One region of the Paenibacillus sp. Soil724D2 genome, then DNA from elsewhere that is predicted to be linked to it. Evidence: riboswitches for the same ligand, from Rfam matches in the RefSeq annotation. Region 1 holds a riboswitch; each other region holds the start of a gene.
The links. Region 1 has a riboswitch for cobalamin ahead of ASG85_RS12940 (energy-coupling factor ABC transporter permease). Riboswitches for the same ligand answer to the same signal wherever they lie in the genome.

Region 1 (10,590 bases):
TGTCATAGCTTCCATTATTCCCGTGAAAAAGAAGGTTAATCCAATTCATGCAAACTTTTGCGTGACGTATGATAGCCCCCTTACAGAAGAAGGATAAGAGTAGATATTCATGCAAAAGGAAGTGGTTCGCTTGAAGAAAAACTTGATGATTCTACTTGTTTTCCTCTGTCTTTGTAAAACGTCAGATGCATCCGCTTTGGCTAATGATCCCCTACTGCCTAATGCAGATATTATTATCGACGTAGGGCACGGGGGCATAGATAGCGGTGCTTTACACGGTAAATACCAAGAAAAAGATATGAATTTAGCCATATCCAAAAAAACATACAAGTTACTTAAGAAAAGGGGCTATCGCGTTATCATCAACAGGACTGAGGACTACGCTTTAAGTGAAGATAACAAGTGGTCCTTCGGTGGAAGACACCGCAAGGATTTAGCTCAACGTTCCGGACTCGCCAACACAATTAAGCCCAAAATGATGCTAAGCATGCATATCAATTGGTCAGGTAAATCTGATCGTAGAGGACCACTTGTAATTTATCAAAATCAATCAGACAGCATTTTGCTTGCTCAACTTTTGCAAGAATCTCTGAATCGTCTTTATGGCACGGAAGAACTGCCTGTTCTCGGTAAAAAGTATTATGTGCTCAAGCACACGAAAAGCCCTGCTGTTATCGTCGAACTAGGATTTATTTCCAACAAATCAGACCGCAAGCTGTTGAATGATTCTCATCATCAAGCCAAGTTAGCAAAAGCCATTTCTCAAGCGGTAGATCAATACTTTGCTATGATTCATCCTAATTAGCATTTAGCTTCATAGTTTGCGAAATCGGAACAAAGGTAGCTTCCTTTTGAATGATCGGAATGGCCTCTTTGATCACTTGGGCTGTTTTTTTCCCTGGTGGACCCACATGTCCGATCGCGATGACCATATCCCGTTGATGGATTAATTTTTTAAACTTCACCATTTGCTTGCTGATGTGACTGTACGTGTAAAGATCATCGAAGAAGAGTTGATTCTCTGAAAATGGAACTCCATTTTGCCCCGCTAGCTTGCCGATTAGGCTTTTTGGAGAAGTACGGCTATCTAATAAAATGAGATTTTTCTCTTTGCAGAGTTCAACGAGAATTTTCATTACTCTCTCATCCGCAGTAGCCTTGGATCCCATATGATTATTAATTCCTATTACATAGGGAATATCTTCGATTGCCGCTACGATCCGTTTGTGAATCTCATCATTCGATAAGTCCGTAGTAATGGCTCCTGGACCCAACCAGCTCTTCTTGCCCCGCACAGGCTCCATAGGTAGGTGTAGAATGACTTCATGCCCCCTATCGTGTGCTAATTGAGCATCTTGTTTGGAGGAGGGCAGGAAAGGCATGACAGCGACAGTGAAAGGGATAGGTAGATCCAACATCTCTTTAGTGCCGTCCATATTATTGCCAAAGTCATCAATGACAATGGCCACCTTCTTCGACTTGATCTCGGCTGCTTGCTGTGAAGGCATTCCCACATCTGAAGCACCCGTATGCCAAGGTAAAAGAAGCAAAAAGATCCCTACGATTACTGTAAGGGTAATGTGACGAGCAGTCCTATACTTGCTTAGCAAATTCATATCATTCTCCTTGTTTGCATGTAATCGTTAGAAAAACTTACTTCAAATGAACAAGCTTTCCAGTTTTACTCATTATGCTTCTCTTGCGCTACAAATATGCGTACAAGGAATTAAATGGCATTAGGGGAGCTGGTTCAGAAGTAAGTGCTGGTGGGAGTGGGATTGCAAGGGCGGGTGCGGCTGTGGGCGGGGATTTAGAGTGTGGGGCGGGCGGGAGTGCAAGGGCGGCTGTGGGCGTGGATTTAGAGTGTGGGACGGGTGGGAGTGCAAGGGCGGGTCCCGGGCGCGGCTACAGGCGTGGAATTAGAGTGTGGGACGGGTAGGAGTACAAGGGCAGGTTCCGGGTCGGATGGGAGAGCTGATGCAGGTGGTTGCGAAACGAGGGAATAAGTGAGAGAGAACAATGCCGATAAAAAAGTTCTCAAAGGGAACTACGATTCGTTATTTGAGCCAAAAACGTTCAAATACATGAGTATGAGGAACTACAGTTCGCTATTTCGTTGTTTTCCTTAGAAAACCTCTCTTTTTTTAGAAATAAAGCATCCATGTTCCGCTAATTCAAATTTCTAGTGCATTTTCCCAAAATAGAGCACTGTAGTTCCCTTTAAAAAAGGATTTATGGTTATATACCTGCTTATCCGTCCATAACTGGGGATCTGTAACAATTCCTTACAATCACGAGCTCATTGTCTCCGAGACACAAAGAAAGCCGTTAAAAGCACCTCATCCTAGGCACATTTAACGGCTATCTTTTTTAAATATATGCTATTAGTGCTTACGTCCTGGGATAACACCAGTTTTTTCATAAGAATCTACGATGATATCAATTTCTTTCTTTAATTCATCGAGCAGTTCAGCTTCAGGAACCTTGCGAATCATTTCTCCATAACGGAACAGCATTCCCTCGCCACGAGCTCCTGCAATCCCAATATCAGCTTCACGCGCTTCTCCTGGACCATTTACTGCACAGCCAAGTACAGATACCTTAATTGGCACTTTGATCTTTGCAATATAATCCTCAACCTCGTTAGCGATCGAGAACAAATCGATATCCAAGCGGCCACAGGTAGGACAGGAAACAAGAGTTGCAGCGTTAGTAATCAATCCGAACGTTTTGAGCAGCTCACGAGCTACTTTAATCTCTTCAACAGGATCCGCGCTAAGTGAAATACGGAGTGTGTTACCGAGTCCCATATTGAGCAGCGTTCCGATACCTGCCGCACTCTTTACAGCACCTGTAAAGAGCGTTCCAGCCTCAGTAATCCCAAGGTGAAGTGGGTAGTTGAATGCTTTAGCCGCTTGAGAATAAGCTGCAATCGCCATAGGAACATCGGAAGCTTTGAGTGAAACGATAATATCATGGAAATCAAGCTCTTCCAGAATGTTAATGTGGAATAAGGCACTTTCTACCATAGCCTCAGGCGTTGGGTATCCATACTTTTCGAGAAGATGATTCTCAAGTGAGCCGGCATTGACCCCAATACGAATTGGAATGCCACGTTCCTTACAAGCTTTAACAACCGCTTCTACCTTCTCGCGGCGGCCGATATTACCTGGATTGATACGCACTTTATCGATGCCATTCTCAATAGCAGCAAGCGCTAAGCGATGGTCAAAATGAATATCTGCCACAAGTGGAATATGAATTTGCTTCTTGATTTCTTTGATGGCCTCTGCAGCTTCCTTGTTGTTCACGGTGACACGAACGATTTGGCAGCCTGCTTCTTCCAAACGAAGGATTTCTGCTACTGTCGCCTTCACATCCGCTGTCTTCGTTGTACACATACTTTGCATGATGACTTCATTACTGCCACCGATCGTCAAATCGCCTACACGAACGGCCCGCGTATCTTTTCTATGGAACATTATGGTTTCTCTCCCCATGACACCAAACATCCTCCGCTCCAATCCCATTAACAGGGGATCGGATTGGAGGCTGTGTGTAATTTGTGAAATTATGGGTTACGCGCTTTCTTCTTTCTTCTTACCAGTCGCCTGCGCGCCATCTTTGGTCGTCAAAACAGGAGTGATCTTGTTTTGAACCGTTTCCTTAGATACCACACATGTTGTAACGTCTGTTCTCGAAGGGACTTCGAACATCACATCAAGCATTATGCTTTCAATGATGGCTCTCAGACCGCGCGCGCCAGTATTACGTTTGATTGCTTCTTTAGCAATGGCATCAAGCGCCTCTGCATCAAATTCGAGTGAGACGTTATCCATCTCGAGCATCTTCTGGTATTGTTTCACGAGTGCATTCTTAGGCTCCGAAAGAATACGCACAAGAGCTGGTTCATCCAGCGGCTCTAGTGTAGAGATGACCGGTAAACGACCAACGAATTCCGGGATTAAACCGAATCGCAAGAGATCTTCCGGAAGCACCATGGATAAGTACTCGCCTGGTTTCAAATCAACTTTAGCTCCATCTGTGCTAAAGCCAATTACTTTTTTACCGATTCTGCGTTTGATAATTTGCTCAAGGCCATCAAAAGCTCCGCCGCAAATAAACAGAATGTTGGTTGTATCAATTTGAATGAATTCTTGATGCGGATGCTTACGTCCACCTTGTGGAGGAACAGAGGCAACCGTACCTTCAAGAATTTTGAGCAAAGCTTGTTGAACACCTTCTCCGGAAACGTCTCTTGTAATGGATGGGTTCTCGGATTTACGTGCCACTTTATCGATCTCATCAATATAGATAATGCCGCGTTCGGCTTTTTCTACATCATAATCTGCAGCTTGAATCAGTTTGAGCAAAATATTCTCAACGTCTTCGCCCACATAACCAGCTTCTGTTAATGAAGTGGCGTCCGCGATTGCAAAAGGAACATTCAGAATTTTGGCAAGTGTTTGCGCTAGCAACGTTTTACCACTTCCTGTAGGTCCTAGAAGCACGATGTTACTTTTTTGAAGCTCAACATCTTCCAATTTGTTTTGCGAATTAATACGCTTATAGTGGTTATAAACCGCTACAGCCAGCGATTTTTTCGCTTGATCCTGCCCGATCACGTACTGATCCAAAATATTGCGAATTTCTTTTGGTTTCGGAACATCTTTCAGATCAAGCTCTTCTTCATGCCCTAATTCTTCTTCCACAATCTCCGTGCAAAGCTCTATACATTCATCACAAATGTAAACTCCCGGACCTGCAACAAGTTTGCGAACTTGGTCTTGGGATTTTCCACAAAAGGAACATTTGAGTTGGCCTTTTTCATCGTTAAATTTAAACATGGGATCACTCCTTTATTTCAAGTCGTTTCGAGTGATAACCTCGTCGATTAACCCGTATGCCTTCGCTTCATCAGCGCTCATAAAGTTATCCCGGTCGGTGTCTCTTTCGATCTTTTCAAGCGGCTGTCCCGTACGGTCCACATAGATCTGGTTGAGTTTTTGTTTCGTTTTGATAATCCAATCCGCGTGGATTTTGATATCGGTTGCTTGACCTCTTACACCGCCGAGCGGTTGGTGTATCATTACTTCTGCATTCGGCAGCGCGTATCGCTTACCTTTGGCACCTGCTGTTAATAACAGAGAGCCCATACTTGCAGCCATACCTACACAAATCGTAGATACATCTGGTTTAATAAACTGCATGGTATCGAAGATACCCATTCCAGCTGTTACAGATCCACCTGGTGAATTGATATATAAGTGGATATCCTTATCGGGATCCTGTGCTGATAAAAAGAGCAGCTGGGCAATGACCAAATTAGCCACATCGTCATCAATAGCGCTCCCAATGAAGATAATGCGGTCCTTTAATAAACGCGAGTAGATATCGTAAGAACGTTCCCCACGAGCCTCTTGTTCAACAACCATAGGAATAAGACTCATTGTACCAACTCCTTTTGCGGCAATAGCCAAGTTCTCTCAATTGAGATTCAGATACAGTTTAACACGTTTGAACAGCAAAGTCATTTTTTCAGAGAACTGCTATGTATGAGGGTATTTCTTATAGTCTTGGGCAGTTTGGAGGCTAAAATAGGGTAAAAGAAAGGCACGTTGCTTACGTACGTGCCTTTACTAACCTTATTTATACTGCTGCGGAAACATGCTTGCTATTTTCAAGCAAGAAGTCAACCGTTTTTCTCATCACAAGATCGTTGCTCAGACCTTCTAAGCTGCCGTTAGAAGCAAACAGTTCACGAAGTTCTGCCGTTGTTTTTTGGTAGGATTGTGCATATTTCTCAAGTTCCGTGTCAACTTCTTCATCGGAAACTGTGATTTTTTCTGCAGCTGCGATGGCTTCAAGAACAAGGTTGTTACGAACACGCTTGTCAGCATCTTCTCTCATTTGTTCTTTCAGCACGCTCTCGTTTTGACCGGAGAACTGGAAGTAGATCTCAAGCGTCATGCCTTGGGAGCGAAGACGTCTTTCGAATTCCTTCACCATAACGTCTAGCTCTGCTTCTACCATAGAAGCTGGAATTTCAACTTCAGCATTAGCTGCAGCTTTTTCAACAACAGCTGTTTCCAGAGCAGCCTCTGAATCTTTTTCTTTGCGCTCTTGAAGACGTTTTTTCAGTTCTTCTTTGTACTCTACAAGTGTATCGTACTCGCTCACATCTTTAGCAAACTCATCATCAAGCTCTGGCAAGTTTTTGCGTTTAATGTCGTGAATTTTCACTTTAAACACAGCTGCTTTGCCTTTCAAATCTTCGGAATGGTAGTTTTCAGGGAAGCTAACGTTAACTTCTTTCTCTTCGCCTTTACCAAGACCTACGAGTTGCTCTTCGAAACCTGGAATGAAAGAGTTGGAACCAAGCTCAAGGGAGTATTTCTCCGCTTTACCGCCTTCGAACGCTTCTCCATCAACAAATCCTTCGAAATCGAGGACAACGACGTCACCATTTGCTGCTTGTCCTTCTTCAAGAACAACCAATTCAGCATGACGTTGTTGCAAACGTGTAAGCTCTTCAGTCAATTCTTCATCCGTAACTTCTGCGCTTACCGCTTCAACTTCGATACCTTTGTATTCGCCAAGAGTTACTTCAGGCTTAACAGTTACTTTAGCTTTGAACTTCAGTACTTGTCCTTTGCCGAATTGCTCAACGTCTACTTCAGGACGATCAACAGGCTCGATTTTAACTTCTTCAATCGCTTCCACATAAACTTCTGGCAAAATGATATCTAAAGCATCTTGATACAAGCTTTCTACACCAAATTTAGCTTCAAAGATAGAACGAGGTACTTTCCCTTTACGGAATCCTGGAACATTCACTTTCGCGGATACCTTTTTAAATGCTTTATCCAAAGCATCTGCTACGCGCTCTGCGCCAACTTCCACTTCAAGAACGCCTACGTTCTTCTCTATTTTTTCCCAACTTGCTTTCATTTTATGCTTTCCCCTCCAAAAATGTACGATGACATATTTTCACGTTACGCTCTTTACAACCATTCTATTATACCATATAAGATTTTCATTTCAAGGCAGCCTTTCTTGCCTTATGATGGGTCCGGATTAAACTGCTTCACAAACGCTTGCAGCACAAGGTTAGCTCGTTTCCACTGAAGCTTCATGGAATCAACAATCCCGTAATTATCTAGTAATTCTTCACGATTCACCGAGCCAAACAATTTCTCTTGAAGAATCGCATGAAGTGCAGATGCCCACACATCAACAGCACCTTCTTCCGCTTTCTGCAGATCGGTATAGATCGATGTCCCATACGCATAGGCTAGAAATTCCTGCCAGGTCTGCTTGGCAAAATAGACAAAATCAGGTTGGCTTATTTCACTAATGTCCCCGACTCTGCGAATCATATCACGAATGCGTGATGGAAAATCCTCCGGGCACAGCGGTGTCTCTTCGATCTCGACAAGGATCTTTTCCCCATTCTTAGGAAACTCAATAAATCCTCGCTCACCCATCTGTTTAAGCGCCTGCAAAGCTTTAAACTGAATGTGAGGGTGCCGCGGCTTCTCACATAGCCACTCCTTTACACGGTCGCTCACGTCAGATTGATCAATGAACGCTAATTGTTCAAGGGCATTGACTTGCTGCTCCAACGTACCTTCTCTTAGCATATTCAGAAGTTTAAGCGCAAAGGCGCCATCATCGGCTGTCTTATCTTGTATGTACTGCCGTAATAGATCCGTTTCTTCTTCTGGATCATCTTCCAATGGAGACGTCATAGGGAACATGGTTTCTGGATACATGGTATACAGCCAATTCCTCAAAGCTTCCCATTGTTCAGTTTTGTGTTGGTCTACTGTCGGAAATTGCAGTAGAAAGGTAAGCAATTGGAGCGCATCACTATACTGCTCTGTTTTTAGGAACCGAGTAAGCTCCTCTTCGTAAAATTGCTCTGTTTTCGGAAAAAGAATTAAGTTATTGATGGATGGGTCCGTTATGATGATCACCTCAGAAATCTTCTCGCTGGTGACAGTTTACTTGATTGTCCAAGTGATTGCAAAATAAATATATAAAATAGGGTTGACTTCACTTTAAACTATATGATAATATAACTCTTGCTTCGCTAAACGGATCAAATCCGCAAGGTAAGAAGAGGTTTATGTCTCAGTAGCTCAGCTGGATAGAGCACACGCCTTCTAAGCGTGCGGTCGGGGGTTCGAATCCCTCCTGGGACGTTCATGCACGGCAAAGGATCGCGAGAAATCGCGATCTTTTTTTGTTTATCTACATTTGCTAAAAAATAAAATTTCACTATGCTACGAATCTTTCATATTGTGTTATACTCTTTTCAATTACATATTTTTTCGAATAAATGAGGTGCCTTTGCGTAGCAAGCAAGGGGTAACAGGGAATCGGGTGCAAATCCCGAGCGGTCCCGCCACTGTATTCGGGGAGTTTCTTTCTATCATGTCACTTGATGAAAATTCAGGGAAGGCTGAAAGAATACGATGATCCGAGAGCCAGGAGACCTACCTTCATTTATGCACCCAGAAACCTTCGCGGAAAGGAGCGGTGTACGTCAAGTCTTTCGACATCTAGCTTATATTTGTCGTTTATTCGTACGTACCCACGGCCAATCCATCAGGATTGGTCTTTTTTGTTCGTTACACAAACTTTAATTAGGAGGAATTAAAAAACATGCAAACTAAGGCACAAAAGAACAAGGTCACTAGCTTCTTACTAGTGGTTATAGGGTTAGCCCTCTATCTATTCATTAATGAACCGCAAACCGTTTACGGCATGCACATTATGGAAGGATTTCTCCCTGTAGGTTGGGCTATATTTTGGTGGGCAGCCTTCCTTCCGTTCTTCTTTCTAGGTGTCCGAGCACTTATCAAAATTACGAAAGAACATCCAGAGCTCAAAATTATGCTTGGCCTTGCTGGCGCATTCACCTTCGTACTGTCGGCATTGAAGATCCCTTCTGTAACCGGAAGCAGTTCTCACCCAACAGGTACAGGTTTAGGAGCCGTAATGTTCGGACCGCTCCCTATGAGCGTCCTAGGATCGATTGTTTTGTTATTTCAAGCGGTTTTACTTGCTCATGGAGGACTTACGACACTCGGGGCAAATGCTTTCTCCATGGCCCTCTCCGGTCCAGTAGTTGGTTACTTCATATATAAGTCCATGATGAAAACAACAGGCAAACAAAAATGGTCGATATTTTTGGCAGCTGCTCTTGCCGACTTATCCACATACATTGTTACTTCTGTCCAATTAGCTCTTGCATTCCCAGCTGAACAAGGTGGATTTATAGCATCCTTTTTGAAATTCGGCGGTATTTTTGCCATTACACAAATTCCTCTTGCTATTAGTGAAGGTATTTTAACCGTATTAATATGGAATTGGTTACAATCTTACAGCCCAAAAGAGCTATCCATTCTACAACATAAAATGAAAGGAGCTTCTGAGCTATGAAAACTCGTACTGTGAATACCTTGATGTTAATTGCCGTTGTATTATTGGCAGTCTTACCCCTTATTTTCGCAAAAGGCGAATTTGGTGGATCTGATGATGCCGCTGAACAATTAATCCAAAGTATTGAGCCTTCCTATACGCCATGGTTCTCTTCATTATTTGAGCTCCCAGCTGAGACGGAAAGTATGCTGTTCGCCTTACAAGCTGCCATCGGGGCTGGCTTCATCGGGTATGCCTTTGGCTATTTCAAAGGGAAAACGTCTAAGTCCAAAAACCAATGATGAAATTAATCGACTCGCTCTCCTATAAAAATGCCTTACGCCCCCTATCACCGATGTGGAAGTGCGGTTTTGCAGTTACCATGCTGTTGTTTTCTTATCTAACGCATCCAGCGGTCCAGGTAATTATAGCGATTTGGATGGCCGTATGGACGGTAGTCTATGCTCGTATTCCAATCAAATATTATGTAACTATCATCGGTGCTGCATGCCTATTTTTTGTAGGTAGTGTACCCGCAATAGTGGTAGAGGTCCGTCCTTTGCAAGAAGCCTTGCCTGATATCCATGAGGTGGCGGCCTTTACATTCATGGACTGGAAGTTGTCCGTTTCTTCAACAGCTCTTTTGCTAATTGGCAAATTATTCGTTCGTATCATAGCAAGTCTAAGTTGCGTGTCCTTTATTATGTTCAGCACTCCTTTTTCCGAAATGCTGCAAGTTTTACAAAAAGTTCGTGTTCCCAAGCTAGTTCTGGAAATTATGCTTATTATGTATCGGTTTCTGTTCATCCTATTTGAAATTGCCAATAACATGTATGTGGCTCAGCAATCTAGAGGCGGTCAGACTGGTTTCCAAAATAGACTAAAGGATACAGCCATTATTATTGTTCAAATGTTTATTAAAACGATGCAGCGGTATAAATCATTGTCAAATGGCCTTGTCTCCCGAGGTTTTACGGATGACATTCACATGGCCCCCTACCGAGCTAACCCTGTACCTTTTCGATATAAATTGGAAAGTTATGTAGGACTCACGCTCTTACTGCTGCTCGAAATTTGGCTGCGTTGGAATTGGAGGAGTATCCGATGAGCACGATTCTAGAAACCTTAGAAGTTAGTTTTAGCTATCCCGCTTCTCAGAAC
Region 2 (10,590 bases), on a different contig from region 1:
AATGCTTCTGGGCCATCTTCACATCGATACCCATCCGCTCAGGAAATGAAAAAAGCAAAAAATTCACATCACTAGGCACAACCTCAAGACCCAATTGCTCGAGCTGCTGGGTGAGCCATGGCTTCTCTTCCTTCAACCACTGCCAGCTGGACAGCTCAAAATCCACATCATCAAGCACGGCTGTTCCAATGCGCTGAGCTAAATAGTTTACGCTCCACTGCACCTGCAGATGTTGAATTTGCCGAATCCTATCGGGGTGAGCCACCATAAAGCCTAAGCGTATACCCGGGATGGAATAAAATTTCGTCATCGAACGGATGACGACAAGCTGCTGACTTGTGGAAGCGAGCTTGAGTAAAGAATGTTCCTGCTCATTCGGTACAAAATCCATGAATGCCTCATCGAGCACCAACCTTCGGTTACTCTGCATAAGCATATCCAACATCTGACGAGGGACTAGCTTCCCTGTTGGATTATTCGGATGCCCTAGAAAGAACAAGTCCACAGCTGAAGTGGCGGCTTCGATTTCTTCCTGCTGCAATTCAAAATTGTACATTTGCGATAGAGGGACGTTGTAAATTCCGCCACCTGATTTATGAACCGCTTCCTCGTATTCACTAAAAGAAGGCCTCGCTAATCCGGTAACAGAAGGCTTTAACACTCGCGCAGTCAGATCGATCAGCTCCGCTGCCCCGTTTCCAACGAGAATGCTTTCCACCCCTATATCATATTTCAACGAAAGCTTGTTTCTCAGCTCACGCACAGCGGGGTCGGGATATTTGACCATATCGCGCAACCCGTCTCTGAGAATATGTTTAACAACCGAAGGAGGACCTAACGGATTCATATTCGAGCTGAAATCCAAGAATTGCTCCTTCGGACGGCCAAAGGCTTCTTCTGCCGTCCAGAGATCGCCTCCATGCCCATAGCGTTCTAGCATGATATTCACTCCTTCTTTTTGATATGAGTTAGGATGAAACATAGTTTGTATTTTCGTGACCGTCGATTCGTTCGTCCAATCTGGTTCTTCATGGAGGTGTCTTAATCGGTGAAAAAATGAACCCTATGCTCTGTTGAATGATGTTGTAAAAAGTGCAACAATTACTGCCTAGATCGCGCCATTTTCCCTTCATTGTTGCATGTTGTACAACAATTTGGCCCTATTCAGGCAATTTCGTAATAAATGAGTTCGAAATGTTGTACTAACTGCAACTTCAACATGCAAAATAGCCTTCAGAAGTGTGAATTGTTGTAGAAATTACAACTCTTGTAACTACAATAGCCATCTACCCTCACAAAGCCGCTGATCGAGTCAATAATCGAAATCCGTCACCCTAAAATCTCCATTGGAGATGTTCAGCCTTATTGATTTCATATGCACGGGCTCATAGAGACTCAACCAATCGGGCCTATCTTCAATCCCAATTCCAAAGGCAACTCCCTTGTTCGGGATGTTACAAACCTACATGTGGGAAGCCGCGAAAATGGTAATGCCCAATAAAAGTAATGTCTCGAGGAGTTCATTCAAAGCACCATATGTATCTCCGGTTAAACCGCCTAATTTACGGCTTATATATGTGGCCAAAAGATAACCTGTTAAATTTGTGCCTATAGCAAAGCTAAAAATGATAGTTAAACCATTAATGATGGAAAAAGATGTAACGCTATTCTCAGCTAGCCATGCGGAAAATATAATTACTAAAAGAGTAGTGGCAAAGAGGGCTACTAATCCAGACAATGTCACATGCCATTTGGTAACTCCGCGAAAAAAACTCCCTAATCCTGAGTCTCGCCGGGCGTAGGGCCAACCTTGAATAGCTGCAACCATAAACCAACGACTCCAGATAGGAACAATGGCAAGTAAGAAGTACACACCGTCCATTCCACCAGTACTCAGCAAGGTATAAAGAAACGAAAATTTGAGGAGCAGATGGAGAACACAAACGATGACACCCATGGCGCCTACGCGACTGTCTTTCATGATTTCTAGCATCTGTTCACGGGGTCTGTGACTAAGAATACCATCAGCGGTATCCATTAGCCCGTCTAGATGAAGGCCTCCTGTTAAAACAACCCAGAACCCCAGCAGCAGAACGGCTGCGGGCATCGCAGGCAGGACGAGGCTTAACCCCTCGCCTGCAAGGAGTAAAAGAAGACCGATGACGAATCCCGCTAGCGGATAGAATATCACGCTTCTTTGGAACACTCGGTCTGTATAGTCAATTTGCACAGGAATCGGCAAACGGGTTAAAAACTGAAAGGCTGCTATGCAAGCACGCAGCCAGTCTAGTAAAACAGTACGAGTAGTATGCACAGCAATCCTCCCATCACTACAAAGCTGACGCCGTAAAGCATCCTCACGGCGTAGACAATATCCTGCTGCGCTAGCTCCCGCAGCGGCCAGCCCAGGCGGGCGCGCTCACTCGCAGCGCCGCCATAGACGTTCAGCCCGCCAAGCTCAATTCCGAGTGCCCCGGCTACCGCCGACTCCGGAATTCCGCTATTCGGGCTGGGGTGCAGGTGCGCGAAGCGGCGAATCGCTGCCGCTGCGCGCTTCGCCGAGAGGCCCGGCTGCAGCAGGGCGACGAGGATTAACAGGAGGCCGGTCAGCCGAGCCGGGATCCAGTTCATAACGTCGTCCCAGCGGGCCGACGCCCAGCCGAAATGACGGTATCTGTCATTTCGGTAGCCGACCATCGAATCCAGTGTATTCGATGCCCGGTACAGCATAGCGAGCGGTGATCCGCCGATCAGCGCATAGAACAAGGGCGCGATGACCGCGTCGACGATATTCTCCGCCACGGTCTCCACGACCGCGCGCGTCAGCTCTTCCTCGCCGAGCTTATCCGTATCGCGGCCTACGATGTAGCCCGTGTACTTGCGAGCATCTGCGAGATTCCCTGTACGCAGCGGATGGTAAACTAGATAAGCAGCATCTTTTAATCCTTTAATAGCTATCGTTGTGGAAATGAACCACGTAGAGACCAAGTATCCGAGCCACTCATGGATCGAGCGAGCAGCAAGAATAAGCAGCAGCATCACGCAAAAGCTAAGCAATACAGTAGAAACAGTAAGCATGAAACCCTTCGTCCGCACCCATCCAGACGATATAACTGACGTCTCGTTTCCTTTGTGTAACTTGCTTTCTATCCAGCGAATGAAGCGCCCGATGAGAATAACCGGGTGTGTCGGCCACTTCGGATCACCAATCAGCCAGTCCAACGCAATGGCAGCAGCTGTCATACTAACGATTTCCTGCCAAGAATATATCCACATATTGATCACCGTTCTATACCTTAAGACTTATTCATTCCAGTCGATAGGCTCTGCTTTTTAGCTCCATGGGTATGCCAACCGTGACAAGGAATACCTGCTCACATACCTCAGCTAAGCGTTGATTCATTCGTCCTGCCAGGTCTCGAAAACTGCGGCCAAGCGGATATTCCGGCACAATGCCGTCGCCTACTTCATTCGTAACCAAGATGAGGTGTCCACGGTAGGAGGACACTGCTTCTACGAGCTCATCTATGCGTTTCATAACTCGAACAGAAGCATCTGCTTCTCCCTCATGATGGAGCAACCAGTTGGACAGCCAGAGTGTCAAACAGTCGACCAAGACCACAGCATCCTCTCCGCTCTCCTGCATATGGAGCAGCAGATCCCGCAGCTGGAAAGGCTCCTCCCGGGTATCCCATGGATACCCCGAGGCAAGCCTCATCTGCTGATGCAGCTCAACCCGCTCCTTCATTTCCTCATCATAGATGTGGGAAGTCGCAATATAAACCCCTCGTTCGCTGCCATGCATGGCGAGCTTCTCCGCGAAAGAACTCTTGCCGCTGCGCGCGCCGCCCGTAACCAAAACTGCCATGGCGCCTTCGCCTCCTTATCAATGCTTACTGCGTAAGCTTGCCTTTTACCGGCATATCGCCAAGAGGCTAACCCCGCGACACGCCTGCGCTTTCGAATGTCGCCATTTCCTTCATGATCTTACCTGCGGCATCGATCAAGTTAAAGGCAAGCACCGCGCCCGTTCCTTCGCCCAGGCGCATATCCATCTGCAGCATTGCTGCGAGGCCAACCGCTTCGAGCAGCTTCGCATGTCCCTGCTCCTGCGATAAGTGCGAGGCGAGCATATAGGACGCGCTTAGCGGTGCTAATCGGCTCGCCGCAAGTGCAGCTGCCGACGAGATGAAGCCGTCGACGACCACCGGACAGCGATTCTTCGCTGCGCCCAGAATCACGCCAACAAGTCCGGCGATCTCTAGTCCCCCGACCTTCATCAACACGTCGAGCGCATACTCAGCGCTTGATCTATTCACCTCACCTACACGAAGCTCATTCACATCCAGCGCCTTATTCACAACCGATTGCTTATGGAGCCACCTTTCATCATCAATGCCCGTTCCTCGGCCAACAGCAACGCTGGCATCCAAGCCCGTCAAAGCGCACAGAATCGCTGCGCTGGCCGTTGTATTGCCAATCCCCATCTCTCCCATAGCAAAGAGTCGATAGCCCTTTTCCACCAACTCATCTACAACTTCCACACCAGCTTGTATTGCCTGCACAGTCTCATCCAACGTTAATGCCGCTTCACGCGCCATATTACGTGTCCCTTTTCTTACTTTACGAGAGATGAGATTAGGATGCTCCAGATCAGCATTAACCCCCATATCGACACAGACAACTTCAGCACCGGCATGTCTGGCAAGAACGTTGACAGCAGCCCCGCCATATAGGAAATTAAGCACCATTTGAGGCGTTACTTCCGCCGGATATGCACTAATCCCTTCTTCACATACGCCGTGATCTCCGGCCATTACGATGACCGCTTTTTTCTTAAAAATCGGCATCACTTCGCCCGTAATTCCAGCAACCTGACGCGCAATATCTTCCAGTTTCCCTAGACTTCCCTGCGGTTTCGTCAATTGATTCAAATGCTCATCCGCTTGGTTCACCACATCTTGATGAACAGGCTTAATGCTATCTATAATCGCTTGCAACTTATCCATGACTGTGTCCTCCGATAGCTCAACTATTTTCCTGGCTGTAATAAAATTTGCGGCGCATCGTTAACGGGGTGCTGCAGGACAATCGGTTCAGTTCCATACACTTCGCTGATTAATCTGCTGGTAATGATTTCATCAGGTGTTCCTATCGCTGCAAGCTCGCCATTATGTACAACCATTAATCGCGTGCAGTACTGCGCAGCCAAATTCAAGTCATGCAGGACAGCCACAACCGTCAACTCGGATTCTCTCTGCCATTCCTTAATGTAGTCCATCATCTGTACTTGATATCCGATATCCAGGAACGTTGTTGGTTCATCCAGCATAAGCAGCCGTGGCTGCTGCGCCATCACTTTAGCAAGCGCGACACGCTGCCGTTCACCGCCGCTGAGGCGCTCGATTGTTCGATCAATCAGCGGTTCTAAGTGCAGCTTCCGGACAATTCCATCAATTAAACCTTCCGCATCAGCCGACTCCTCGCCAAGCCAATTCTGAAAAGGATATCTGCCCATTTCCACCACTTCACGGACCGTAAAGCCTACTGGAGGCAGCGCATCCTGCTGGAGGACAGCAAGCCATCTAGCCAGCTCTTTCCGTGAGTAAGAAGATACTAATCGGCCATCGAGGTCAACACTTCCGTTTTTAACAGGATCAATCCCTGATATTAGACGGAGTAGCGTCGACTTACCGCTGCCGTTTGGCCCAATAATGCCAAAAAATTCACCCTGCTTGATCTCAAAGCTGATGTTCTCCAGCACTTGTTGTTCCCGAAAGCTTTGGGAAAGGTGCTCCACTTTAATCATCTTGATCAACCTCTTAACGTTTTCTTATCCTTGTGGAGCAAATAAGCAAAAAATGGCGCACCCAGAAATGCCGTGATGACTCCAAGCGGAATTTCGGTTGGACTCAGCAGGGTACGGGCAAGTGTATCTGCCCAGAGGACATAAATGCCGCCACCAATTGCGGACAATGGAATAATCAACCGATAATCCGGACCTACTATTAGTCGGACTAAATGCGGCACGATGAGCCCGACAAAGCCGATTACACCTGCAACGGATACCGCAGCGGCAGTAAGGAATGTCGCCACAATAAGTACAATTAGCTTCGTACGCTCTACATTAACACCGAGATGTGACGCCTGACGTTCACCCAGAGCTAGTAAATTTAACGACCTTGCATAGCTAAGCAGCACGACAAAACCGATAATTAAATAGGGTGCAATGATATATGTATATGACCAGCCTCGCATGGCCAAGCTGCCCATTAGCCAGAAAATAATTTCATTAATGACTTGATTGGAAATAGACACCATGAAGGATACGATTGCCCCTAGAAAAGCCTGCATGACCACGCCAGATAAAATAAGCGTCTCCATCTTCAGCTTCCCTTCGATCTGAGCAAGCTTAAGAACCAGAAATAAAGAAATAAGTCCCGTTACGAAGGCAACAATAGGGATCGACCATTGCCCAAACCACGCCACTTGCAGTCCAAAATAGATTAAAAACGCAGCTCCTACAGAAGCCCCCGAGGATACACCGAGTGCATAAGGATCCGCAAGCGGATTGCGCAGCACACCTTGAAAGGCTGCTCCTGCGATTGAGAGGGATGCCCCTACTAGAATCCCTAGTAAAACACGGGGAAATCGTACTTTATTGATGATTTGTTCCGACGATTGCGGCCAGTTGGCATGGATGTGATCTCCCAGCCAAGGGATATGCTTGGCGAGAATACTGGCGATTTGCAGTACAGGTAGATTAGCGGTACCCAGCGACAAGCTCGCCACAATAGAAAGAAGAAGGAGTATAACCCCTACTCCTCCCCATAGCATTAATTTTCTTTTCATTTTATTTCACCAGTTCAGGATAAATGCCTTTCGCCATTTCAAGCAATCCATCGGTCAGTCTTGGACCCGGACGGCTTAGCATGTTTTGGTCGAGGCCAACTACCTGCTTATTCTTCACGGCATCAATAGCATCCCAACCGCTTCGTGTGCGGATAATTTCATCTAGTGATTTCTTGCTCTTACTATCGACTACTCCATTGGCGAACAGAATCACACCAGGGTTTTGTTGAATGATTTTCTCTTCACTGATTTCATACCAGCCACTTTTGTCTCCCGCAACGTTAACACCGCCAGAAATCTTGATCAATTCATCCATAAACTCGCCACTGCCCACCGTCCATCCCGGGGCAAATTCAATGTATACCTTTTTCTTGTTCTCTTGTTTCACGTCTTTCACCGCATTAACAACCTTTTGACGGTCCGCTTTCATTTTATCGACAATTTTTTCCGCTTGTTCCTGATGATCGGTAATCAATCCGAAGGTTTGTATGTCAGCAATGGCATCATCTACCGTTTTGGGCTCCACTTTAAACACGTTGATATTTAAAGCACGCAGCTTTTCTACCGTATCAGGTTTCATCGAAACCCCCGTGAATACAACATTCGCGTTAGCTGCGATCACCGCTTCTTGGTTAGGTTTCGTTATGCTGCCTAATTTCGGTTTTGTTTTAGCCGCTTCTGGATAATCATCATAATCAGATACACCAACAATATTAGCCTCTAGCCCAATTGCAAAAAGAGCTTCAGTTTCCGCTGGGGACACGGATGCAATACGCTCAGGCGCTTTATCAAATATAAACTCCTTGCCCGTAGCATCCTTTATTTTCAATGGATAGACCGTCTTTTTGGCTGCTGTTGTTGGTGTCGTCGTTGCAGCAGGAGCTTTCGTCCCCTCTCCGCCAAGCTTAGACGGATTAGAGATCTCCGTTTCCTTTTTACCGCAAGCTGCGAGACTGATTGCTGTTACTAAAGCTACTGTAAGAATAAATGCTTTTTTTACTGAATTCCTTTTCATCTTGTAAACCCTCTCTCTAAACAATTTATGTCGATTGACCCTAACAAAAAAGCCCCTTTGTTCTCGAAGGAACAAAGGGGACGATAAATCGCGGTGATCAGCAACCCTGCGATTGCTTCCTGATTTAACGCGATCCTTTTCCTCGAAGGATGTCGTAAACGGCACCATGGGCAGGTATCCTGACTCTCCTGGCAACCTATGCCTGGATTACAGTGGCGGGACCGCGCCGGACTTCAACCGGCTTCCCTTTTAAGTGGCAACCTCTTCATAACGAGCTTACCAGCACCTATGGCTGCATATTTTACTATCAATCTATTTGTCGATTATAGACTTCTTGTTACTTTTGTGCAATTACTTTGAGCACTTGCTTCGACTCATTCAGCTTCGGAGCATTTTGAGGAATGAAAGCCACCAAGCCTTTCCCTTCAAAACCTTGCTCTTTCATCCATTTGTTTCCTGCAAGCGGAATACCATATAGATGCTTTTCAGCTGGCTTGCCCTCTTCAGCTATTTGAATAACGCCATCTGGATAATCTTCCGGTTTGATCGTATCATCCAAAGAAACAAAACCTGCTTGATTACTTAAAGATTTGAATTGATCTTCAGCAAGAATGAAGATGCCGTTGCCTCCTGCAGCCAGTTCCACAATCATTTTTTCCAACGAGAATATAGGCGATGTATTGACTTTGACTGTAGGAACCTCGCCCACCTTCGATTTCAAAGCACTCTCCAGCTTGTCCCCCGCTTCACTTGGAAAACCATTAGAACCCATAATAAATATAGATACATCCGGCTTCGGCCCGCCGCAACCCGTAAGCATTACCATAAGCCCCACCATCATAACCAACAGCCATTTCACTTTCATGTTGTGAGCGTACCTCCGTTTGTTATCTGAATCTATCGATAGTCGCGAGAAAAGTCGGTTTTCACCGACTTTTTTTCCCATTATGCATATATTCATTTATTTTTTGGTCTAGGATTGTGCTCAATTCAACAACGGAATCAGATGTCATTTCTTTCCCATCAAAAACCATCTGTTCTAACTTGCGTCGCAGAGAATGAATCTCTTCTTCTAATAAGGTAAGGGAGTTTTGCTTCTTCGCACGCTTGGTTAACCAACTTTGTCCGAAATCCTGTTCTCGAATTTGAAAATGTTTTTGATAGGTTGATAGTTGATATTCCATAAAAGCCATGCTCATCCCTCCTTACTACAAGAATACCAGTTTTCATCAATAATGAACATATTTATTTACGTTATTCATTACAATTTTCTCATAAAATTCCCAATTCTCTCTAATGCTTCATTTAGTTGAGAAACACTATAGGCATAGGAACAACGTAAGAAGCCTTCTCCGCCTAAACCAAACACATCTCCAGGCACAGCAGCAACCTTTGACTCAAATAATAGCCGCTGCGCAAACTCTTCTGACGTTAATCCTGTAGCAACAATACTTGGAAAAGCATAGAAAGCGCCTTGCGGCTCATGGCATTCGAGACCAATATCTCGGAACCCTTTAACGATCAAACGTCTGCGTTGATTATAGGACTCGATCATCCGATCTTTCTCTTCCATGCCATTCGTCAACGCCTCGTGAGCAGCAACTTGACCCATAACTGGTGCGCACATCACCGTATATTGATGAATTTTGGTCATCGCCGAAATCAGCTCCTGGTGACCGCAGGCATATCCCATACGCCAGCCTGTCATGGCAAAAGCTTTGGAGAACCCGCTAACCAAAATTGTCCGGTCTTTCATGCCAGGAATAGCCGCGAAGCTCACGTGCTTCTGACCATAAGTCAGCTCGGCATATATTTCATCGGAAATGACAATAAGATCGTTCTCTTCAATGACTTTGGCAATCGGAAGCCAATCCTCATAGGTCATAATTCCGCCTGTTGGATTACTAGGATAGCAGAGAATTAATATTTTGGAGCGTGGCGTAATCGCGTCGCGAAGTGCTTTCTCAGTCAGCTTGAACTGGTCCTTTGCGAAGGTCTCGATCCCAACAGCTACGCCGCCGCTTATGCTCGTAATTGGGGAATACGAAATATAACAAGGCTCAGGTATAAGAATCTCGTCGCCCGGCGTTATCAAAGCTCGGAGAGCTAAGTCAATCGCTTCACTGCCGCCAACCGTAACAAGGACTTCATTCGATGGCTCATATTTCACTTTAAAGGACGTATGAAGATAATCGGCAATCGCTTCACGAAGCTCAGGTATACCTGAGTTTGGCGTGTATTTCGTTCTACCGCGTTCCAAGGAATGCACAGCTGCTTCGCGGACATGCCAAGGCGTCGAGAAATCCGGTTCCCCTACACCAAGCGAAATAATATCTTCCTTGCTGTTACTCACCAAATCAAAAAACTTCCGAATACCTGAAGGCTTCATTTCACGTACGGCAGGAGCGAGGTAGTCCTGCATCGATTTTACCTTATTCTGCTGTATCGTTATCTCATCCTTGATCATGGCGTTCCCTCTTCTTTACGGCGAAACGAGCATTCGGTGATCATTTTCCTGATCTTCGAATATAATGCCGTCTTGTTTGTATTTTTTTAATATAAAATTCGTCTTTGTTGAAAGTACACGATCAATCGGCGAAAGCTTGTTGGACACGAAAGAAGCGACTTGTTTGAGGGAACTGCCCTCTATTTCTACAAGTAAATCATAAGCGCCAGACATAAGATAAACCGATTTGACTTCTGGATATAAATAGATCCGTTCC
Region 3 (10,590 bases), on a different contig from region 1:
AGTATGATTGGTGGGATGAGTTAACGTTTGAAGGTTTAACGTTAGCCTGTACGCCAGCTATACACTTTTCGGGGAGAAGCATGACGGATCGCGGTGCTACCCTATGGTGCTCGTGGGTGATCAAAGGAAAGCAGTCCAGCATTTTCTTCAGCGGTGATAGTGGGTATTCCTCTCATTTCAAAGAAATTGGACTTAAATATGGTCCGTTCGATCTTACTTTGATGGAGTGCGGTCAATACGATGATCGCTGGTCTGATATTCATATGATGCCAGAAGAAACGGTTCAAGCCCATATGGATGTGAAAGGGAAGCTGATGATACCGATACATTGGGGGGCATTCACGCTGGCCTTGCATGATTGGACAGATCCGGTAGAACGTGCCACAAGGGCAGCGCATGTTAACAAAGTGTCAATTGTCACACCAAAAATAGGTCAAACTGTTACCGTGAACGCCGCGGATTACCCGATAGAAGCTTGGTGGGAGTAGAGGAATCAATGCCAACTATACGACAGGAGTTACTTATTCATGCACCTATCGAGGTTTGTTTTGATTTGGCAAGGAGTATAGATATCCATGCGAAATCGACCTCCCATACGAAGGAACGAGCAATAGCAGGCAGGACTCAGGGATTGATTGAGCATGGAGAAACAGTGACTTGGGAAGCTTATCATTTAGGTATTAAGCAGCAGTTGACTGCCCAGATTACTGAGATGGAGAAGCCGAATTATTTTGTAGATGAAATGGTAAAAGGGGCATTCAAGCGATTTCATCATACACATGAATTTGTTACTGTAGATCAAGGTACATTGATGGTAGACACGTTCGATTACACATCGCCTTTTGGAGGATTGGGGAAGATTGTTGATCACTTGTTTCTAGCAAAGTATATGACTCAATTTCTTAAAATGCGCAATAACTATGTGAAGAAAATTGCTGAAGAGATAGCCCAGTCTACAAGGTCTGTTAGGTAAGAACTGGATAGTAAGACTCCCACATGTTATTATGGATAAGGCTGGTAGGTCGAAGTGATCAGGAGAGAAGAAGAATCTATGGTTGAACAAAAAAGTGAACGAAAATTCCATTTTCTGGGTGTGCTGCTTGGTATAGCGGTCGATAACTTAGGGACTTTGATATCGACTACGTTAATTGGCGGTATATATTTTGCTAATCGCCCGGTGGATGAGCAAGATGTAAGTGTTATATATTCGAATGTAGGCCTATTACTCTTGCTTTTGGTAGTTGGTTTGTTCTGGTCGTTTCTTGGCGGATACATCGCCGCTAAGGTTGCGAAGCGTGCCGAATACTTCAATGCAGCCATTATTGGCGTCATCGGCGCTGCAATCGGATTTGATTCTATGTTAACGAATCATAGCATTCCATTATGGTATGAGTTGATTGGTTTTGTCGTCATCGTACCGGTTTCACTGTTAGGTGGATTTGTGGCCTTGAAGAGGAAAAAAGCCCCATTAAAATGAATGTAGGATCGTAAAAAAGAGACTCGGTGATGTCGATCACCGGGTCTCTTGGCGTTATTAGCACATTTAACTAGTTGTAGTTGGCATGTGAGCGAGCATGGTTGCCTTTACTTTGTCGATCGTTTCTTGTAAATTCATATTCTCAAAAACATGCTCACAATCTTTGCGGTAGGAGACTTCCTCTATGTAGTGGTTCATGTAGTGGTCTATGACGTCCGTTGGCGTGTTTCGAGCAAGCATGCGTTCCATGATCGTTTGTTTGTTGACATAGATGAACAAGCGGATTGCTCTTTCTCCAAATGTATACTTGAAACGGTTAGCTGCATAACGATTCACAATGACATAGATAAGTCCGTCTTTGCGAAGCGCTTCATCGATGTCCGCTTTCTTAATCCCATAGAAATTCCCATCAATTTCAGCAGTTTGAAAAAATTCACCTGCAATGTCACAATCGATGAAAACTTTGCGTGAGATGAAATTATAATCTTTCCCGTTGACTTCTTTGGGTCTAGGTGTTCGAGTTGTGTAGGAGACGACAGATGAGAAACCAAGTTCTTTGGCAATGTGATGGGCAATTGTTTTACGACCGGAACCGCTTGTGCCAGTAAATACAAACACCAATCCATTCGTTTCATGACTGCTCATATCAATTCCTCCTTCATATAATGAAAGCGATATCTTGATAGATTCATTATAGTACGAAAATTCTGAAAATTAAAGAAATACTTTCTCGTTTGATAGGAATCAAAGGGTTAAAATACGCTATAATAGATAGCATCACGTCGTTTAAATGGAAAGGAATCTAACAATGCCTAAATATGCGAATTTGAGTGCGGAAGCAACGGAATTTTTACGTCAAAAAACCGGAAGCAGTCACTTAGAGTGTTATACCTATATTGACCCGGAGCGTGGAGAGGATAGTTTTTTTATCGTTAAAACGATCAACAAGGTCATTCAAGTTTCTTTTGCCGAAATGACCTATGATCCAAGCAGTTACCAGAGTTTGATGGAAGGACTCTACCGGGCCATCTATGAATAAATACGTGACAACCCTATCGATAGATGGTAGGATGATCGTAATTGCATATCAATGGAATTAGGTGCCATATATCCTTTCGGATTTATGGTTAAAAGGGAAGACCGGTGAAATACCGGCACGGACCCGCCACTGTAAAAATCGCCGTTATTACGGTAACTCCTTGCAACATGCCACTGGGTAACAACCTGGGAAGGTGCAAGGGGATGATTAAGTCAGGAGACCTGCCTAATTCAACAACACAATAACCCTACGAGGAATTAGGGAGTGTTAGAGAGCGGTTACTTCTGGTTTTATTAACTGTAGTAATTTACCAAGCATTTCTAACATGACTTATGTTAGGGATGCTTTTTTTGTTTGTGTAATTATGGGAAAGGGTGATACAAATTGTCAGGAAAACTGCTCATTATCGGCTTTGGGCCGGGGAGTTTTGAACATATTACGAAGCGTGCACGGGAAGCGATTCAGGAAAGTGAAGTTATCATCGGATATAACACCTATGTGGATCTTATCGCAGGTCTGTTAACTGAACAGCAAGTAGTTCGAACAGGTATGACAGAAGAAGTGAGTCGTGCGCAAGAGGCTGTGCGGCAAGCCAAGCAGGGTAAGAAAGTTGCCGTTATTTCCAGTGGAGACGCCGGCGTGTATGGGATGGCCGGTCTTGTCTATGAGGTATTGATGGAACAAGGCTGGACCCGTGAGGATGGCGTCCAAGTGGAAGTGATTCCTGGCATTTCAGCTGTTCATTCGGCTGGATCTCTGCTAGGTGCTCCAATTATGCATGATTCATGCACTATAAGCTTAAGTGATCATCTTACGCCCTGGGAGCTGATCGCGAAGCGGGTCGAGGCAGCGGGGATGGCGGATTTCGTTATTGCCCTCTATAATCCGCGAAGCGGTAGACGGACTAGACAAATCGTTGAGACTCAGCGCATACTCCTAAAGCATCGTTCTCCTTTAACACCTGTTGGGATTGTCAAAAGTGCTTATCGAGATCGCGAGCATGTTGTTGTGACGACGCTTGCCGATATGCTGAATCACGATATTGGTATGTTAACAACCATTATTATTGGTAATTCTGCAACTAAACTGTATGAAGGTCTCATGATTACACCACGCGGTTATCAGCGGAAATACACATTAGGGGCTGAAACACAGCCGCTTAAACCACATCAAAGGTTGAAATCCGAGGCGGAGCCGTGGGCTTTGGAACAATTGGATGAGCAGGATTGGGATGAATCCATGGAGGACTTCGATGAAGATGATGAACTCATGGATGATGAGGTTACTGAAAGTAAAGAACCGTCCCTGCTGAAATCATCGCCGAATTTGTCACCTAGCAACTCCTTACAACTTGCAATGGAAGCCTTGCAGCTAGTATCCAAAGGGACTGAAGTGGTGCCTTTTGAATTTGACAATAAGCTGACTGCGACCCAATCGATCTTTGAGTTTGCCGTAAGCCCAGGTATTGCGAATAAAAAGTTAACAGCAGCCCAACTGTGTGCTTTAGGCGAGATTGTTGGAGATCGTGGAGATATTGAGTACTCACCGCATCATCAATTGATTGTTCGTGTGCAAACCAATAACCCTAAGCAGATTACCTCCGAACTAAGTGTGCTTGGATTATTGTTATCTCCGATTGGTGATGTTGCCCAAATTAAAGCATGCGACTTTTGTAATTTGGAAAAAGGTGAATCTATTCCTTATGCGGAAGCCATTCATAATCGAATTGGTAATCTAGAGGTGCCAAAAGAGCTGAAAATTGGGTTCAATGGATGTGGTATGGCTTGTTATGGGGCGGTTCAGCAAGATATCGGCATTGTTTACCGCAAAGAGAAATTTGATCTATTTCTTGGCGGAAAAACAGTAGGTCGAAATGCACATGCGGCTCAGCCTGTTGCAGAAGGAATTGATCCTGAGGAGCTTGTTGGATTAGTTGGCAGAATCGTGGAACGTTACCAAAAAGAAGGACACCCGAACGAACGGTTTCATAAATATTTCAAGCGTGTTAAAGAAATTGAAGGTTACCGCCATCAAGAAATGGTAGGTTTCGTCATCGAGAATGCCATTTGCGGCGATTAGAATTAGGAGGAATAAAAGATGAATGCTGTTTTATTTGTGGGTCATGGGAGTCGGGAAGAAGGCGGGAATGAGGAAGTTCGCCTCTTTGTTTCAGAAATTGCGAGTAAGATGCAAGAGCAAATTGTGGAGACATGTTTCTTGGAATTTGTTCAACCAACGATTATGCAAGGAATTGATCGCTGTGTAGAGCTAGGGGCTACTCATATTGTGGTCATTCCGATTATCTTATTTGCGGCTGGACATGCGAAAATTCATATTCCGTCTTCTATCGATGATGCGAAATTAAAATATCCTTTTGTGAAATTTACATACGGTAGACCTATTGGGGTACACGAACAAATTCTGGATATTTTATCCTCTAGGGTAGAAGATCTCGGAGTTCAATTGAAAGAGGACTTAGGTGAAACAGCTTTACTTATTGTTGGACGTGGAAGCAGTGATGCAGATGCGAATAGCGATCTGTTTAAAATCTCTCGTTTATTCTGGGAGAAGCTTCAGGTGAAATGGGTGGAAACAGCCTTTATCGGAGTTACAGCACCTCTGATGGATGCTGGGATTGAGCGATGTTTACTGCTCGGAGCGAAGAAGGTAATCATTTTGCCATATTTCCTGTTCACAGGCGTTTTGATTGGGCGCATGGAACAATTGGTTCAAGGGTATCGCGAAACATATCCAGATAAACAATTCCAGATGGCACCTTATTTTGGCTTCCATCCGCTGCTGCAAGAGATTCTGATTGGACGCGCGCAGGAGGCGCTTCAGGATGAAGTGAAGATGAACTGCGACATGTGCCAATATCGACTAGAGGCAATGAAGCATATTGATCATCATCACCATCATGATCATGACGATCATCACCATCACGATCACACTCACGACCACGATCATCATGACCATGAGCATAAACACGACCACGACCACGACCACGATCACGAGCATCACGAGAATCACGAGAATCACGAGCATGATCATGACCATGCTCATTCAAGAGGTGACAAACGATGATTCTCGTTCTTGCAGGTACGAGTGACGCTAGGGAGCTGGCGTTAGGAATTCGAGCAGCAGGATACGCTGTGCTCACAACAGTTGTGACCGAGAGCGCAGCAAAGAGCATGGAGGCGGAAGGGCTTCCGGTACTTACTGGTCGCCTAACCGCGGAAGACATGAACCAGCTAGTTCAAGATAAAGGTTTACGCGTGGTTGTTGATGCAACCCACCCTTTTGCGGAGGAAGCGTCGAAGAATGCAATGGCGGCGGCTAAGCTGGCGGCAGTACCTTATGTTCGTTTCGAACGTCAAAGCTTGTCCATCGAGCAAAGTGCACTTGTTACGACGGTTGATGATTATAAACAGGCTGCAGAGCTAGCGGCTGAGAAGCGTGGCAGCATTATGCTGACAACCGGCAGCAAAACATTGAAGATTTTTGCTGATCGCCTAATTGGGCTTCCCGATACGAGGCTCATTGCGCGGATGCTTCCACGCCAAGATAATATGGAGAAATGCGAAGAACTGGGTATTGAGCAGAAAAATATTGTGGCCATGCAGGGCCCTTTTTCCAAAGAGTTAAATAAAGCTCTTTATGACCATTACAAAGTTACCTTGATGATAACGAAAGAAAGCGGGAAAGTCGGAGCTGTGGATGAGAAGCTCGAAGCAGCACTCGAAATGGGGATTCCGAGTATTGTCATAGGTAGACCGGAACTTGAATATGGAACTCTTTATTCAGACTTTCAAGGCGTTATTCAATTTATAAACGATAGCATTCATAAGGAGGGCTAAATATGATGGATTTTCATACGGAATTCAAACCATTAACCGTACAACCGCAAGAAATTGAAGAGAAAAGCTTTGAGATGATTACAGAGGAATTGGGCGAGCATCCGTTTACCCCGGAGCAATATCCCGTTGTACAGCGTGTGATTCATGCTTCAGCGGATTTTGAATTAGGACGCAGTCTTGTTTTTCATCCGAGAGCAATCGAAGCAGGTATTGCAGCTATTCGAGCTGGTAAAATCGTTGTGGCTGACGTTCAGATGGTGCAAGTCGGCATTAGTAAACCGCGTATTGAGCAATTCGGCGGCGATGTCAGAGTGTATATCTCGGATAAGGATGTCATGGAGGAAGCCAAGCGTCTGAACACGACACGTGCGATTATTTCGATTCGCAAAGCAATTAAGGAAGCAGATGGAGCTATTTATGCCATTGGGAACGCACCGACAGCCCTGCTGGAGCTGATTCGACTCGTCAAAGAAGGAATCGCGAAGCCGGGGCTCATCGTCGGTGTGCCTGTTGGATTTGTTTCCGCAGCGGAATCGAAGGATGAACTGGCCAAACTGGACATTCCGTTCATCACGAACATTGGCCGCAAAGGCGGCAGTCCCGTTGCCGTCGCAGCCGTCAACGCGCTGTCCATCATGGCGGCGCGTAAGGAGTAGCGCCTATGGAGGAAGTACCGGGCAAGCCGCTGCGCCACGGCTACACCACCGGCTCCTGTGCAACCGCAGGAGCCAAAGCAGCACTAGTGGCGCTTATCGAGCAAGCGCCGCAAACGCACGTGCATATCCGTATCCCCATCGGGGAAACGGTTGAGTTTGCTCTGCACAGCTGCGCGTTCACGCAGCTGTGGGGCGAAGCCGCCGTCATCAAGGACGGCGGCGATGATCCCGATGCGACGCACGGTGCGGAGATCATCGTGCGCGTAAGCTTCCGTGCCGAGCCTGGCGTCGGCATCGATGGAGGCATTGGCGTTGGGCGCGTGACGAAGCCCGGCCTGCCAGTTGAGATCGGTCAAGCAGCGATCAACCCGGTCCCGAGGAAAATGATCCGCGAAACCGTGCAAGAAGTGCTTGACCATTACGAGATCGTGCACGGTGTAGACGTGCTCGTATCTGTGCCCGCCGGCGAAGAAATCGCCAAGAAGACGCTGAATGGGCGTCTTGGCATCCTCGGCGGCATCTCGATTCTCGGCACCCGTGGCACAGTGGTGCCATTCTCGAGTGCGGCCTACAAGGCCAGTGTCGCACAGGCGATTCGCGTAGCCGTGAAATGCGGCTGCAAGCATCTGGTGCTCTCGACCGGCGGCCGGACGGAAGTATTCGGGATTAGCATGTATCCCGAGCTTCCAGAGGAAGCTTTTATCGAGATGGGCGATTTCGTCGGTTTTGCGCTGATACAAGCCCAAAGACAAGGCATTCGTAAGGTGACATTGGTCGGTATGATGGGCAAGTTCTCTAAGGTTGCACAGGGTGTGATGATGGTGCATTCGAAGAGTGCCCCGGTTGATTTTGGGTTCCTTGCACAGGTTGCGATCGAATCGGAAGCTTCCGATGCTCTTGTTGAAGAAATCAGAGGCGCCAATACAGCTTCACAGGTTGGAGATTTAATGGCTTCTATGGGGAATTTGCGTTATTTTGAGCGGTTATGCGAGCGCTGTAATCTAGCTGGACTAGAAGAGGTTGCAAGAGACGGATTTGATTTCATAGAAACAGTGATCATTTCGATGAAAGCCGAACTCTTAGGGAAATCGGCGATGGTGAAGCGAAGCGAGAATGGAGAGTTGGCATACGAATGAGTAGAAGCGTAAAAGTGATTGGTGTCGGCGATAACGGACTAGGGAGCCTGCTCCCTTTATATATCAAATGGATTAATGAAAGTGAAGTACTTGTAGGCGGAGAGCGGAACCTTGCCTTTTTTCCTGAATATAAAGGCGAGAAGATCGTCATAAAAGGCAGCTTGCCAGAGCTCATGAGTAAACTCCAAAAAGAAGAGCGTTCCATTGTTATCTTGGCTTCGGGCGATCCTCTCTTTTATGGGATTGGCGTTTATGTTGAGAAGAAGCTGGAAGGTGTACAAATTTACCCGGCTGTTAGCTCGGTTCAATTGGCTTTTGCCCGGATGGGGGAAAGCTGGCACGATGCTTATATCACAAGCGTTCATGGACGGAGCATCAAGGGCTTGGCGCAGCGAATAGACGGGAAGGACAAAGTGGCCCTGCTCACGGATGAAACGAATTCACCGAGTGCGATTGCGGCTTATTTGCTTTCTTTTGGAATGTCCGAATATCGTGCCTTTGTGGCTGAGAATTTGGACGGAGCCGAAGAACGCTGTGGTTGGTACGATTTGGACCAGCTGGCCACGGCAACATTTTCACCACTCAATGTGGTTATTTTGAAAAAACAAGCCCCAGGGCCTGTTTGGCCGCTTGGTATTGAAGATGATCAGTTCGCCCAACGCAAACCGGATAAAGGGCTAATAACGAAAAAAGAGATTCGCGTATTAAGCATCAGTCAATTAGCTCTACAAGTGGATAGTGTCGTATGGGATATTGGAACTTGTACAGGCTCCATAGCCATTGAGGCGGCACGTATAGCTCGTGAAGGTGCTGTATTTGCCATCGAGAAAAACGAAGACGATCTTCAGAATTGCCTGGAAAACAGCGCCAAGTTTCGCGTTGATCTGACAGCCGTGCATGGCAGAGCACCAAAGGGTCTCGATACTTTTGCAGATCCGGATGCCATCTTTATTGGCGGAAGCGGTGGAGAGATGCAAGAGCTGCTAGAAATATGTGCAGCGAGACTGAAGCCGAATGGTAGAATTGTGTTGAACGCTGCGACAATTGAGACGTTATACGAAGCTGATAAAACGTTTGAAAAGGTTGGATTCACAACGCAGATATCGCTTGTACAAGTATCGCGCAGCAAGCCTATCCTCCATATGAAACGATTCGACGCACTGAATCCGATCTACATCATCACAGCGCAGCGCAAGCAGACAGATATGGAGGGAGGAACTGGCGATGAGTAGTCTCGGCACGCTATATGGTTTGGGTGTAGGCCCAGGCGATCCTGAATTAATTACGGTCAAGGCTTTTCGATTGTTAAAAGAATGTCCGGTCATCGCTTACCCAAGAAAGAAGCGTGGAGCCAAGAGCTATGCGCTAGCGATTACGGAGCTGTACGTGAATACGGAGCAAAAAGAAATGATGGGGCTCACTTTTCCAATGACAAGGGATAAAGAAGCGCTTGAACTGCAATGGACGAAGACGGTTGAAAGTGTTTGGGCACATTTGGTGCAAGGGAAAGATGTTGCCTTCGTGACGGAGGGCGACCCGATGATTTATAGCACTTACATTCACTTGATGCGTCTTATGAACGAACGTCATCCTGAAGTTAAGGCTGTCTCCATTCCAGGAATATCTTCGATTAACGCGTCTGCTTCTCGTTTGGGCATCCCCTTAGCGGATGGTGATGAGCAAATTGCTATCGTCCCGGCTATGGACGACTACGACAAGATGCGCAAGGCCATTGAAGAACATGATTGTGTCGTCTTCATCAAGGTCGCTAAAGTGATAGATTTGATGCTATCCGTACTTCACGATCTCGGACTCGTGAATAAGGCATCCGTTTTAACTAAAGTTACTTCCTCGGAGGAAGAGATTTGGCGTAATGTGGAAGAACTGCAAGGACGAGAATTAGAATATTTAACCTTGATGGTGGTGAGAAAATAGATGAAACTCTATATTATTGGTGCGGGACCAGGAGATCCGGATTTGATCACTGTGAAAGGCTTAAAGCTTCTTCAACAAGCAGATGTTGTGATGTATACGGACTCGCTTGTGAATGAAGAGTTGATTGCTAAGGCGAAGCCTGAAGCAGAAGTACTGAAAAGCTCCGGCATGGAGTTGGTGGAAATGGTTGGCATCATCGTCGACCGCCTTAAACAAGGAAAGATGGTTGTGCGCGTGCACACCGGAGATCCAGCCATGTTCGGGGCAACAATGGAACAAATCGCCTTGCTGCGTAAAGAAAACATTGGCTATGAAATTATTCCAGGCGTAAGCTCCGTCTTCGCTTCAGCCGCGGCTGTTGGCGCAGAGCTAACGATTCCAGAACTTACCCAGACGGTTATTCTAACTCGAGCGGAAGGCCGTACGCCAGTGCCTGAGCTTGAGAAATTGCGTGATCTTGCCGCACATCATTGTACAATTGCATTGTTCC

Region 2: it holds a riboswitch for cobalamin, as region 1 does, so the genes downstream of both, ASG85_RS24825 (ABC transporter substrate-binding protein) here and ASG85_RS12940 (energy-coupling factor ABC transporter permease) in region 1, are expected to answer to the same signal.
Region 3: it holds a riboswitch for cobalamin, as region 1 does, so the genes downstream of both, cobJ (precorrin-3B C(17)-methyltransferase) here and ASG85_RS12940 (energy-coupling factor ABC transporter permease) in region 1, are expected to answer to the same signal.

What each region holds. Positions count from the first base shown of each region.
Region 1 covers NZ_LMRY01000011.1:94,857-105,446, reverse strand. The annotation lists gene ASG85_RS12980 (N-acetylmuramoyl-L-alanine amidase family protein) at 110-805, shown strand; gene ASG85_RS12975 (divergent polysaccharide deacetylase family protein) at 798-1,616, opposite strand; gene ispG (flavodoxin-dependent (E)-4-hydroxy-3-methylbut-2-enyl-diphosphate synthase) at 2,385-3,482, opposite strand; gene clpX (ATP-dependent protease ATP-binding subunit ClpX) at 3,579-4,847, opposite strand; gene clpP (ATP-dependent Clp endopeptidase proteolytic subunit ClpP) at 4,860-5,450, opposite strand; gene tig (trigger factor) at 5,650-6,951, opposite strand; gene ASG85_RS12950 (hypothetical protein) at 7,062-7,979, opposite strand; tRNA gene ASG85_RS12945 (tRNA-Arg) at 8,134-8,207, shown strand; cobalamin riboswitch at 8,331-8,524, shown strand; gene ASG85_RS12940 (energy-coupling factor ABC transporter permease) at 8,671-9,450, shown strand; gene ASG85_RS12935 (energy-coupling factor ABC transporter substrate-binding protein) at 9,447-9,731, shown strand; gene cbiQ (cobalt ECF transporter T component CbiQ) at 9,728-10,537, shown strand; gene ASG85_RS12925 (energy-coupling factor ABC transporter ATP-binding protein) at 10,534-10,590, shown strand, end outside.
Region 2 covers NZ_LMRY01000034.1:133,551-144,140, forward strand. The annotation lists gene cobD (threonine-phosphate decarboxylase CobD) at 1-940, opposite strand, end outside; gene cobS (adenosylcobinamide-GDP ribazoletransferase) at 1,463-2,314, opposite strand; gene cbiB (adenosylcobinamide-phosphate synthase CbiB) at 2,287-3,276, opposite strand; gene cobU (bifunctional adenosylcobinamide kinase/adenosylcobinamide-phosphate guanylyltransferase) at 3,308-3,868, opposite strand; gene cobT (nicotinate-nucleotide--dimethylbenzimidazole phosphoribosyltransferase) at 3,936-5,009, opposite strand; gene ASG85_RS24815 (ABC transporter ATP-binding protein) at 5,033-5,809, opposite strand; gene ASG85_RS24820 (FecCD family ABC transporter permease) at 5,815-6,852, opposite strand; gene ASG85_RS24825 (ABC transporter substrate-binding protein) at 6,854-7,867, opposite strand; cobalamin riboswitch at 8,019-8,172, opposite strand; gene ASG85_RS24830 (hypothetical protein) at 8,205-8,732, opposite strand; gene ASG85_RS24835 (aspartyl-phosphate phosphatase Spo0E family protein) at 8,794-9,060, opposite strand; gene ASG85_RS24840 (aminotransferase class I/II-fold pyridoxal phosphate-dependent enzyme) at 9,129-10,334, opposite strand; gene ASG85_RS24845 (Lrp/AsnC family transcriptional regulator) at 10,350-10,590, opposite strand, start outside.
Region 3 covers NZ_LMRY01000058.1:109,403-119,992, forward strand. The annotation lists gene ASG85_RS32985 (MBL fold metallo-hydrolase) at 1-488, shown strand, start outside; gene ASG85_RS32990 (SRPBCC family protein) at 497-973, shown strand; gene ASG85_RS32995 (hypothetical protein) at 1,052-1,477, shown strand; gene ASG85_RS33000 (guanylate kinase) at 1,544-2,122, opposite strand; gene ASG85_RS33005 (hypothetical protein) at 2,286-2,516, shown strand; cobalamin riboswitch at 2,559-2,760, shown strand; gene cobJ (precorrin-3B C(17)-methyltransferase) at 2,901-4,595, shown strand; gene ASG85_RS33015 (sirohydrochlorin chelatase) at 4,614-5,600, shown strand; gene cobK (precorrin-6A reductase) at 5,597-6,373, shown strand; gene ASG85_RS33025 (precorrin-8X methylmutase) at 6,379-7,029, shown strand; gene ASG85_RS33030 (cobalt-precorrin-5B (C(1))-methyltransferase) at 7,035-8,165, shown strand; gene ASG85_RS33035 (bifunctional cobalt-precorrin-7 (C(5))-methyltransferase/cobalt-precorrin-6B (C(15))-methyltransferase) at 8,162-9,397, shown strand; gene cobI (precorrin-2 C(20)-methyltransferase) at 9,390-10,100, shown strand; gene cobM (precorrin-4 C(11)-methyltransferase) at 10,101-10,590, shown strand, end outside.